DNA from 2 places in the Brevibacterium paucivorans genome. Region 2 is predicted to be linked to the other one. Evidence: predicted binding sites of a transcription regulator. Region 2 holds the regulator's gene; the other holds the start of a gene.

Evidence for each region. Region 2 encodes HspR, which represses chaperone genes until heat shock. Its sites were predicted from a motif close to AAGTTGAGTCNNNNNGACTCAACTT; they were not measured.
Region 1: the regulator HspR is predicted to act here: its motif matches at 2,369-2,393, upstream of clpB (ATP-dependent chaperone ClpB).

Annotation. Positions count from the first base shown of each region.
Region 1 covers NZ_JAFBCP010000001.1:995,762-1,001,354, forward strand. The annotation lists gene clpB (ATP-dependent chaperone ClpB) at 1-2,307, opposite strand, end outside; gene JOE56_RS04700 (NAD-dependent epimerase/dehydratase family protein) at 2,526-3,596, shown strand; gene JOE56_RS04705 (hypothetical protein) at 3,675-3,917, shown strand; gene pheA (prephenate dehydratase) at 3,965-4,942, opposite strand; gene JOE56_RS04715 (DUF5926 family protein) at 4,942-5,593, opposite strand, start outside.
Region 2 covers NZ_JAFBCP010000001.1:1,399,063-1,404,655, forward strand. The annotation lists gene JOE56_RS06525 (nucleotide exchange factor GrpE) at 1-705, shown strand, start outside; gene JOE56_RS06530 (DnaJ C-terminal domain-containing protein) at 776-1,813, shown strand; gene JOE56_RS06535 (heat shock protein transcriptional repressor HspR) at 1,877-2,269, shown strand; gene JOE56_RS06540 (maleylpyruvate isomerase family mycothiol-dependent enzyme) at 2,302-3,051, opposite strand; gene JOE56_RS06545 (DASS family sodium-coupled anion symporter) at 3,124-4,764, opposite strand; gene JOE56_RS06550 (hypothetical protein) at 4,944-5,593, opposite strand, start outside.

The DNA of each region.
Region 1 (5,593 bases), 400 kb from region 2:
GATGTCGTCCAAGCGGTTGAGGAACTCCGGCTTAAACGCCGCGTTCACTACACCCATGACAGAGTCACGCTTCTGCTTGTCATCCAAATTCTGATCTACAAGGAACTGCGAACCCAAGTTCGACGTCAAAATCAAGATCGTATTGCGGAAGTCCACAGTCCGTCCCTGACCGTCAGTCAAACGCCCGTCGTCGAGCACCTGCAACAGAATGTCGAACACATCGGGGTGAGCCTTCTCCACCTCGTCAAGCAGGACCACCGAATACGGCCGGCGACGCACCGCCTCGGTCAGCTGGCCACCGGTTTCGTAACCCACATACCCCGGAGGCGCACCCACCAGGCGCGACACACTGTGCTTCTCGCCGTACTCACTCATGTCGATACGCACCAGCGCACGCTCGTCATCGAACAGGAAGTCCGCCAGCGACTTGGCAAGCTCCGTCTTACCCACACCTGTGGGTCCCAAGAACAGGAACGAACCCGTGGGCCTGTCGGGGTCTGACACGCCTGCGCGCGAACGGCGGATCGCATCGGACACAGCCTCAACAGCCTTCTTCTGCCCAATGAGACGCTTACCAATCACGTCCTCGGCGTGCAGCAACTTCTCCCGCTCGCCCTGCAACAGACGTCCGGCGGGGATACCCGTCCAGGCGGACACCACCTCGGCGATGTCATCCGAACCCACCTGCTCATTCACCATCCGCTTGCCAGCGCCAGCGGCGTCGTTGCTGGCAGCCTGCTTAGCTTCCTGAGCCTCAGCCTGGGCGATCTCCTTTTCAACCAAAGGGATCTCGCCGTACAGCAGGCGCGAGGCGGTTTCCAGGTCGGTGTCTCGGCGCGCGATCTCAGCCTGGCTACGCAGGTTATCCAGCTTCTTTTTCAACTCACCCACGCGGTTGAGGCCAGCACGCTGCGCCTCCCACGTGGCGTTGAGCCCAGCAAGTTTCTCTTGCTTGTCAGCCAGGTCCTCACGCAGGGCTTCCAGACGTTCCTTCGATGCGTCGTCGGACTCGTTGACCAGGGCCATCTCTTCCATCTTTAAACGGTCGACCGCGCGCTGGAGCTCGTCGATCTCAATGGGAGCAGAGTCGATCTCCATGCGCAGACGGCTCGCAGCCTCATCCACCAGGTCGATCGCCTTATCCGGGAGCTGACGCCCAGTGATGTAGCGGTTGGATAAAGCGGCAGCGGCAACCAAGGCGCCGTCTGAAATGGTCACCTTGTGGTGCGCTTCGTAACGCTCCTTGAGCCCACGCAGAATCGCCACGGTGTCTTCGACGCTTGGCTCACCCACGAACACCTGTTGGAACCGGCGCTCAAGAGCTGGGTCCTTTTCGATGTTTTCGCGGTACTCATCCAGCGTGGTCGCACCCACCAGGCGCAACTCACCACGAGCCAACATGGGCTTGAGCATGTTGCCCGCATCCATCGCAGAATCACCCGTAGCACCGGCACCTACGACCGTGTGGATCTCGTCGATGAACGTCACGATCTGCCCATCGGAAGCCTTGATCTCTTCCAGGACAGCCTTGAGGCGTTCCTCGAACTCACCTCGGTACTTCGCACCCGCGACCATTGCAGACAGGTCAAGGCTGATGAGCGTTTTGTTGCGCAATGACTCAGGCACGTCACCGGCCACAATGCGCTGGGCCAGGCCTTCAACCACCGCGGTTTTACCCACACCGGGTTCACCGATGAGAACCGGGTTGTTCTTGGTCCTGCGCGAAAGCACCTGGACCACGCGCCGAATCTCAGAGTCACGCCCAATCACCGGGTCCAGCTTGCCTTCACGCGCCGCCGCGGTTAAGTCCACACCGAACTTCGCCAGCGACTGGAACGTGTCCTCCGGGTTTTCACTTGTCACTTTCTTGCCCCCACGCACGCTGGGAAGCGCGTCCAACAGCGCTTGGCGGGTGACACCTCGGCCGGTTAAAACACGACCCATTTCACCGGTGCCTTGGGTTGCCGCCAGCAACAGGTGTTCCGTGGAGACGAACTGGTCGCCCTGGCCCTGCATTTCGCGCTCAGCGTTGTTGATGAGCTGCAGACCCTGGCGGCTGAGCTGCGGCTGGCTCACGGTCGAGCCTGACAGCGACGGCAGTGCCGCTGACAAGGCTGCGGCTTCGCGGGCGATTTCGGCTGGGTCGGCACCAAGGGCGGTGACGAGCGCACCCGCGATACTGTCTTTCTGTTCGAGGAGGGCGCTGACCAGGTGCGATGGTTCAACCTGGTTGTTGCCACGGTTGACCGCATCCTTAATGGCAGCGGACAGAGCCTCCTGCGAACGCGAGGTAAATTTAGCGTCCATAAGATTCCTTTCACACTTCTAAGCTTCAGAGTTTGAGCTTCTGAAATCTTCAACACTCTCAGGGTTGAGTCTATTCCGCTCAACTTTGAAAATCGGGTGAAAAAGTGCGTGAAGTTGTGCGAGAAAATCGCTTTCGATGGGCCCTTGGCTGTGTGTGCGTGCAACGTCAGCAACCGAAGGCGATAACCTAAAGAGCGAGTACACGAGAAAGAGGTTTCATGTCCATTGTGGTCACCGGCGCTTCAGGTTTTGTGGGTGGCGCGGTTGCGCGTTCGCTAGCAAAAAGTGGGCACCAAGTTATCAGCCTGAGTCGCACGTGCCCGGACTTCGCTGAGCCTCTGACCGGCGACATTGGACTGCCTAACACTCGCAAGCGTCCCGGCGTATGGCACCTTGATTGGGATATTCGCAACCCCGCGCCCGAGGTGGTTAAAGAACGCGCGGACGCCGCCCAGGCGGTCGTCCACACTGCCGGTTGCATGAACGACTGGATGACCTCGAGTTATGCCCACGCCGTGAATGTGACGGGCACCCGCAATGTGCTTGACGCGTTTCCGAACACTCACTTCATCCACTTTTCGTGCGCTCTTGTTTATGACCCGCAGGTGGATCTGGACGGCGCGTACGAGGAGTCCGCGTTGGTGACGGCGGGGCGGTACACCTCGGAGTTGGAGCGGTCGCTGGTGGAGGCCGAGCGGGTGGTTCACCGCGTGCGCCCCGACGCTGTCATTTTGCGCCCCGGCCCCATTTACGGCGCTGGCGACAGGAACACCATGCCGTACATCCTGAAGCGGGTCGAAAATGGGGTGCTGCCTTTGCCGGCCGGAGGTAAGAAGCGGATTACGCTGTGCCACATCGACAACGCGGTTGCCGCCGTTGAGGCGGCAATCAAGAACCCCCACATCAACGGGCCTATCAACGTGGGTGACCCCGAGCCGTATGTACTGCAGAAGGCCATCAACACGATCCTGGCCCGCTCCGAGTCGCACAACATTGTGAAGTTCGAGGAAATGCCTGCTGACCTGAGCAAGCTCAAGGCCTGGTGGTGGGAGCACAAGGCCAAAATGGCTGGCGGTGCTAAAAAGATTGAGAAAGCGATGGCTCGTCAGAATCCCGAGGTGTTGAAGAAGGCGCGCGCGAAGGCTCGGCCGTTGCTGACCCGGTTTGCAGTGCGGCAGTTGGTGCATGACCGCACTTTGAATCTTTCACGTTTGAACACTTTGCTGGGCGTGCACCCGGTGCAGGGTTTGGCGCCTCGCACGGGTGAGCTGCCCGAAGACCACGAGTAGTGGAGCGGGTGCGGCGCTGGGCCTGACGCATTTGCTCTACACGCATACACTCATAGTCATCACGAAGGAGTGGATCTGATGAGCATGAAAACGGACTACGACGTGGTCGCCCACCGTGGAGGCGACCTATGGGTTTTTACGATTCCGTCCCTCAGCGCTACAGGACAGGCGACCAGCCTCTCAGCTGTTACAGACGAGGCTCGAGGCATCATCGAAGCGTGGACAGAGGACGGTCCCGCATACGAAGACATTACTGTCAACGTTCAAATTGACCGAGCCCAAGAAGCTCGTACGGCCACGGCGCCAGACGGCGGAAAGTGAGCGAAACGACACGTTATATTGCGCAGTTTCGCTCACTTTGCGCAGTTTCACCCCAGGATCGAACGAATCCACGCGCTCGAATCGTCAAAACTCGACGCCGTGGTCGTTGAGTCGACCTCAACCGGGATACCGTCGGCTGCAGGGTACGAACCCAAGAACTGCAGCTTGCGCACCATCCGGTGAACGCCAGCCAAGGACTCCGCAACTCGCGGCTCCTGCACGTGACCGGAAATATCGATCGAGAACTTGTACAACCCGAGCCCGTCACCAGTTGGCCGCGACTCAATGCGCGACAAGTTCACACGCCGGGCCGAAAACTGCTCTAGCAACCCCAGCAGCGAACCCGCTTTATCGGTCGCCAACGTGGCTACGATCGTGGTTTTGTCCGCCCCCGTGGGAGTAGGCAACTGCGGGTTCGGTTTAACCAGGATGAACCGGGTCATTGCGTTCTTCGCTGTCCCGATATCCTCCGCCAGAACCTCCAAGCCATACGTCTGAGCCGCCAGCTCAGGGCACACCGCAGCGTGGAACGGCGCTTCACCCGCCCCTAACTGCTTAGCCGCAGCAGCGGTCGACGGCGCAGGCATGAACTGGGCATCCGGCAGGTGCGCACCCGTCCATTCGCGGGTCTGCGCCTCGGCGTGCGGGTGCGTGCCAAACGCTTGCACGTCGGCAAGCGCAGTCCCCGGTCGCACCGCCAGCACGAACCGCACGGGCACCACGGTTTCAGCCACGATACGCGCATGCCCCACACGCATCAGCGCATCAAGGGTCGCGGGCACGCCACCTTCGAGCGAGTTCTCAATGGGCATGACCGCTGCATCGTACACACCACTGGCTATCCCGTCGAGCGCCACGTTGGCGCTGATGACAGGCACGCGCTCAATCTGCCCGCGCCCTTCAGCGTCACCACCGCCGTCAGCGACAGTCCCAGCACCACCGGCCCACACATCCCCCGATTCGATCAGCTGCAGCAGGGCTGCCTCAGTAAACGTTGCGGCCGGGCCCAGATAAGCAACCTTCATTAGCGGATGGTCAGCTGGCGCGACACCACACCGGACTTCGCGCGACGCTGCTCTGGAGTCAGCGACCCGGTCTCTTCCATGGCCGCGTGGAGCTTCTTCGCGAAGTCACCCAGCACCGCGTCGACGTCGTCAGGAGTCTGGTTCTCGTTCAGTTCCCACACAGGGATCACGATTCCGTGGGCGCGGAAGCACCCCAGGTACTTGCCCAGCCCGCCGAGGTTGTTCTCACCTGCCGCGTGCAGGCGCGCCAGTCCGTCCATGACGGTGTCTTCTGGTTCGGTGAACGCCCACCGCACGTAGCAGCGGCCGGCCATTTCGGTCCAGTAGCAGCCTTCCGCAGCCACGAGTTTTTCGGTGGGGCTGATGCGCTGGTTGGCCTGCTCAAGGCCCTCGCGCAGCTGCTCTTCGCTGAACGCGGAGTCTTCTGGCAGGTCCACTTCTTCTGGCAACCAGTAGTCGAACGTTTCTTTAACCGTGACTTTGAACGGCACCGAGGTGTCAAGAATGTCTTGCAGGCGCGGCCCCTCACCTGGGTTGGAGTTGGGTTCGGCGTATGCGCCCGGACCTTGTTCCTTGACCTTAAGGATCGCCGCGGCGAGGTCGCGCGATGGGTCGGGGGAACTGTGTGGGGTTTGCAGTCCGGCCATGAGC
Region 2 (5,593 bases):
GACAGCGCTGGGGAGCCTGCTGAACAGGGCTTCTCGTTTACCGACAAGCGCCGTGTGGACCCCGAAACCGGTGAAGTGCGCGCCCCTAAGGACGCGCAGGAACCGGCAGGCGGACAGCCAGTAGGCGAAGAACCAGCGGCCGAGCCCGCTGGGGCCGAAGCCACAGAAGCTGGAGAGCCAGCAGCTGGGGAACCGGCAGCCGGAGAGCCAGCGGCCGACGCGAGCGACCTCGGGGTAGATATCCCCGAGGACGCCTCGGAACTCAGCGACAGCGAAGGTGTGGAAGTGTCAGCGGAAGCTGCGCAGCACCTCGAGGATCTGCAGCGACTCAACGCCGAATACGCGGCGTACCGTCGCCGTTCCGAACGTGAGCGCGACCGCGCCCACGAAAACGGAATGGTCAAGGTGACCGAGGCGCTCATGCCGATCCTGGACGAAGTGCGCCTGGCGCGCGAGGCCGGCGACGTCGAAGGGCCGTTCGCAAAGCACGTCGACAGGCTGTTCGAAGCCCTGAACAAGCTGGGCATTGAACAGTACGGCGAAGTCGGTGAAGTGTTCGACCCGAACGTTCACGAAGCGCTTATGCAACAACCAAGTGAGGAAGTCGAAGAACCCACGGTTTTCCTAGTTATGCAGCCGGGATACCGGATGGGCGAACGAGTCCTCAAAGCCGCACGTGTGGGAGTTCACGTACCCGCAGAGTAAGACGGGCGCGTGCTACGGCCTAAGGTGCCGTAGCACGCGAGCGGCAATGTAAGAAGGAAGGAGGTGCCAGATGAACTCGGGACCTCAGAACGAATGGTTTGAAAAGGACTACTACGCAACCCTGGGGGTCTCTAAGGACGCCTCCGCCTCGGAAATAAAGAAGGCCTACCGCAAACTGGCCCGCAAATATCACCCGGATGCCAACCCGGGCGATAAAGCTGCGGAAGAGAAGTTCAAGGACGTCAGCGCCGCTAACCAGGTGCTGTCGGATCCGGAAACTCGAAAGCAGTACGACCAGGTTCGGGCCATGGGGTCCGGCGCACGTTTCAGCGCCGGATCCGGTGGCTCCGGCCAGGGGTTCGAGGATATTTTCTCTGGCCTGTTTAACACCGGTGGTGGCTACACGACCCGTGGAACCGGCGGTCCTGGTGGACCTGACCTGGGAGACATCTTCGGAAACTTTGGCGGGGGAAACTTTGGCGGAGGATACTCGCCGGGAGGCTTTTCCGGTGGAGGGTACTCACCAGGTGGATTCTCCGGTGGAGGATTTGGCCCGCAGAAGGGTGGCGACTTCAAAGCTTCGACGCGCTTGTCGTTTAAAGAAGCGGTTGAAGGCGCAACGGTGAAACTGACGATGCCAGGTGGTAAACCGCTGACCGTGCGCACCCCGGTGGGGGTGAGTGACGGGCAGAAGGTTCGCTTGGCAGGCAAAGGCAAGCCGGGAACCAACGGTGGCCCAAATGGAGATGTGATCCTCACGGTTCACGTTGACAAGCACCCCGTGTTCACCCGCGATGGCAACAACCTGCGCATGAACTTGCCGGTGACGTTTGCGGAAGCGGCTCTGGGTGCGACGGTCGACGTTCCAACCTTGGGCGGCGGTTCCGTGCGCATGCGGGTGCCGGCGGGCACGCCGTCTGGACGGGTTCTGCGCGTCCGTGGCAAGGGGATCAACGGTAAGCAGACCGGTGACTTGCTGGTCACCATTGAGATTGCGGTGCCACGCAACCTGAACGCGGATGCAAAAGCGGCCGTGGAAGCCTTCGCAAAAGCCACGGAAGGCGAGGACCCGCGTGAGGGACTCGCATCCAAGGCAAGCCGAGGATGATGCGCCGTGATTAGTTCAAGCGCAGCAGTGTATGTCATTTCGGTGGCAGCGGACCTTGCTGGGATGCACCCGCAGACGCTTCGCCAATATGACCGGCTTGGCTTGGTGATCCCTGAGCGGACTGCCGGCCGAGGTCGTCGCTACTCCGCTGACGACGTTGCCAAGTTGCGGCTCATCCAGCAGCTGAGTCAGGACGAAGGCATCAACCTGGCCGGTATCAAGCGGATCCTCGAGCTTAGAGAGGAAGTTGACGAAGCCCGTCGCCAGCTCAGGGCCATGGAAGAGAAAGTAGAGGCCGCGCGTCAGCATGCCGCCGCGGTGGACCGAGTGTTCGCCGCCGGTTCAGCGGGAGACGTGGTGTCGATTCTCAAGGGGGAACGACCTCGGACGCGGATTGCGGGAGCATTGCTCCCGCCAGCACGTTCAGGCCGACCCACGCTAGTACACAGGCGGTAGGTAGAGCCTTAGATAGATAGAGCCTTAGAACCTTACAGCCACTGAGGGGGCGCAGGGAGATCTCGAGGAGTCGAGTCACCCGCGCCTCCTTTTGCGTTGTCATCGCGCCCGGACACTGGCCAACCGCGGCCCAGCAGGTGTTGGAGAACCTCGGCTTTGTGGCCGGTCACCTGGACCTGTTGGGTGTCTTCGCTGGTGCACATGTGTAGGTCTTCGCCCGTGTCGGTGAAGTGAAGCAGATAGTTCACGGGTTCGCCCCGGTCCTCCCATGTGGAGGTGACGTCGGTTAGGAGCCGGTCGGTCACCTCGGCGGGGAAGTCCAGCGCAGTCATCCCAATGTTGAGGTCAAGCGCGTGGATAAAGCACTCACGGGCACGCAGCCACGGAATGTCAGAGGCGGGGATAGTGGCCCCGCGTCCGCTGACCACCTGGGTTTCCCAGCGGTCCTGGGGGAGGAGGCCGAGGTCGTGGGCGAGTTCGTCTGCAACCTCGTGTGACATGGTGATGACGTCACCGTTTTCGAGGTGTTTGACGTCATCTTCGATGGCTTGGTCGCGGGCGTCGCGGGACGGGTACATGGGGGTCTTTTCGCCGGTGCGCGCCCAGTGGAGCAGACGCATGAATCCTTCTGCGTTGTGCATCATGTGTACGGCCACGTGCTTGCGTGACCAGTCTGGTAGGAGTGACGGTTCGTCCAGGTTGGCCCTGGAGAGCTGGTCGAGGGTTTGAAGGTAGAACGCTTCAGCCAGCGTGCGGAAGTCGAGGTCTTTTTGAAGAGACATGAATGTACCTTTGTGAGGTGGGTTGGTTGGCCGTGGGCCGGAGCGCCCGGGGTGGGCGCCCGGGCGCGTGCCTTAGACCAGGCCGATCCACTTCCAGTAGGTGGCTGAAAGTAGCAAGACCAACAGGTACCCGACCACGGTGATGGGGATACCGGCCTTGAGGAACTGCTTGGCTGTGAACGCACCGGTTCCGTACGCCAGCATGTTCTGTGGCGCGGAGATGGGGAGCAGGAAGCCGAAGCAGATGAGGAACTGCTGGATGATGACGAATCCGATGCCCCCGTTTGCCGCGCCGGGTACGGACTGCGCGAGTGCGATGAACACGGGGATGAGGGCGGAGCTGAGCGAGGTCGCTGAAGCGAAGCCCAAGTGGATGAGAATGGTGAAGAGGCCGACGATTGCGATCATGGCGAGCATTGGCATGTTCGTGATGCCGATTGCGCCGAAGGTCTTTTCTGACAGCCATTCTGCGGCGCCGGTCTTAAGGAGAAGGCTACCGAGCGAGATTCCCACGGCGAACACGATGAGGGTTCCCCAGTTGATGAGCTTTTCGGCGGTCTTCCACGAGAACACGCCAACCTTGGGGAGGAGCAGGAAGCCGATGGCGACGATGGTGACCGTTGCGGAGTCGAATGGGTGGAGGGACTTTTCGGTTGCCCACAGGAAGAGCAGGATGACCGCGACGATGATGAGGCGGATTTCTTTACCGGTGATGGGGCCGAGTTCTTTCAGATTGCGTTCGATGACTGCGCGACCACCTTCGATGTGGTCGACTTCGGGTTTGATGGCCCATCGCATGATGAAGTAGAGAGCGATGCTCATCAGGACCGACCATGGGGCGGCCCACATGAACCACTGACCCCAGGACACCTGCTGTTGCATTGAGGTCTCGATGAAGTTGGTAGCGACAATGTTCTGTGCGGCCGCGGTCTTGATGCCGACATTCCACACGGAAACCGCTTGAGCGGCGGTGATGATCAGCAGGGCTCCCAAGCGGGAGTTGGTCGCCAGGCCGAATGCGGCGACCATACCCAGGAGGATGGGGACGACTGCTCCGGCGCGTGCGGTGGCTGAGGGAACGAAGAACGCCAGGATTGTGGAAATGGCGATGGCACCGATGAGGACGTTGCTGGTCTTTTCACCGGCGAATTTGAGGACGAGGAGGGCGAGGCGTTTGTGGAGGCCGGTGGCCTGCATGGCGGCGGCCAGTGCGAGGGCGGCTGCGACGAGGGCTACTGCTGAGCTGGCAAAGCCGCTGAGGGCTAATTTGATGGAGTCACTTGTGCCCATGGCATCTGCGGTTTCGCCTGTGAGTGGCGGGGCGAACGACAGAGCAATCGTGATGATGCCGACGATGAGAATTGAGGACACCGTGTAGCTGACGGCTTCGGTGACCCACATGATGATGGCGAACGCCAGGATGGCGAGGGCTTGTTTACCTGCGAGGGTGAGGCCATCGCCGGTGGGGATGAGCAGGATGCCAAAGAGGGCGATGAAGGAGACGGCAAACCAGATGGGTTTGAGGTTGAGGTGGGCTAGGAAGCCGTCGGGGTGTTTGTTGGATTCTTCTGCGCTTGCGCGTGCTACCGCCTCTTTTTCGCGTTTGACCTCGGCGGAGGCTTGCGAGCGTTGTTCAGCCTTTTTACGAAGTGAGCTTTTGGCGGGCTCGGCCATGGCGTTCCAATCTTTGGGTGCGGGTGTTCCTGCAGTCACCGAAGAGGATACGCCCCGTGCGTGACATTTTCGTGAACTGTCACATTGTGGGTGAGGGCTTCTACGTATGTGGGCAGGCGCTGAATTTGGGGTGTGGATGTGCAAGAGGGCCGAGGCTGTTTTGTGTGCCCCGGCCCTCTTGCGTGCCGTATTTAGTTGTTGCGTTGCTTTACTGGGTTTTACTTGGTGCGACGGCGGGTGATCAGCACGGTTGCTGCGCCTACGGTGAGGAGTGCCCCACCGGCGAGCAGGCCTGTGAGTCCTGCACCGGTGCGTGGGAGGTCCGAGGAGTTGCCGGCGCTGGAGTCGTTGCCGGAACCTGAACCGTTATCCGAACCGCTGCCCGAGCCGTTGTCGCCTGCTTCAGCGTCATCGTCGTTGTCGCTCTTCTTGCCGTTGGTGACGGTGAAGTGGTCGGTCAGTTCGCCTTGTTCGCTCTTGATGGTGACCTTGTACTTGCCGACGAAGCTTTCAATGCTTTGGCCCCTTTGAACACCGTTAAGCGTGGTTCCCCAGCGGCCTTCTTTGTCAGCGGTTGCTTCGTTTTCGTAGTCTTCGACCTTGCCTTCGCCGTCAACTTTGGTGACCGAGTAGGTGAACTTCTCGTTTGACTTGAGGCCGATGACACCGATCTGAACGCCGGATTCCTTGTCGAGGAATTCTTTTGCGGTCAGTTCGTGGCGGTCCAGTTTCAGTTGGTACCGGACTTCGTGTTCGTCCGGGTTGCCACTGTCTTCACTGTCTTTGACTACGGTGAACTTGGTGACTGAATCCAGGGTGGTGCCGTTTTCATCCTCGAGTTTCACCGTGTATTCGCCAGGGAGGACGC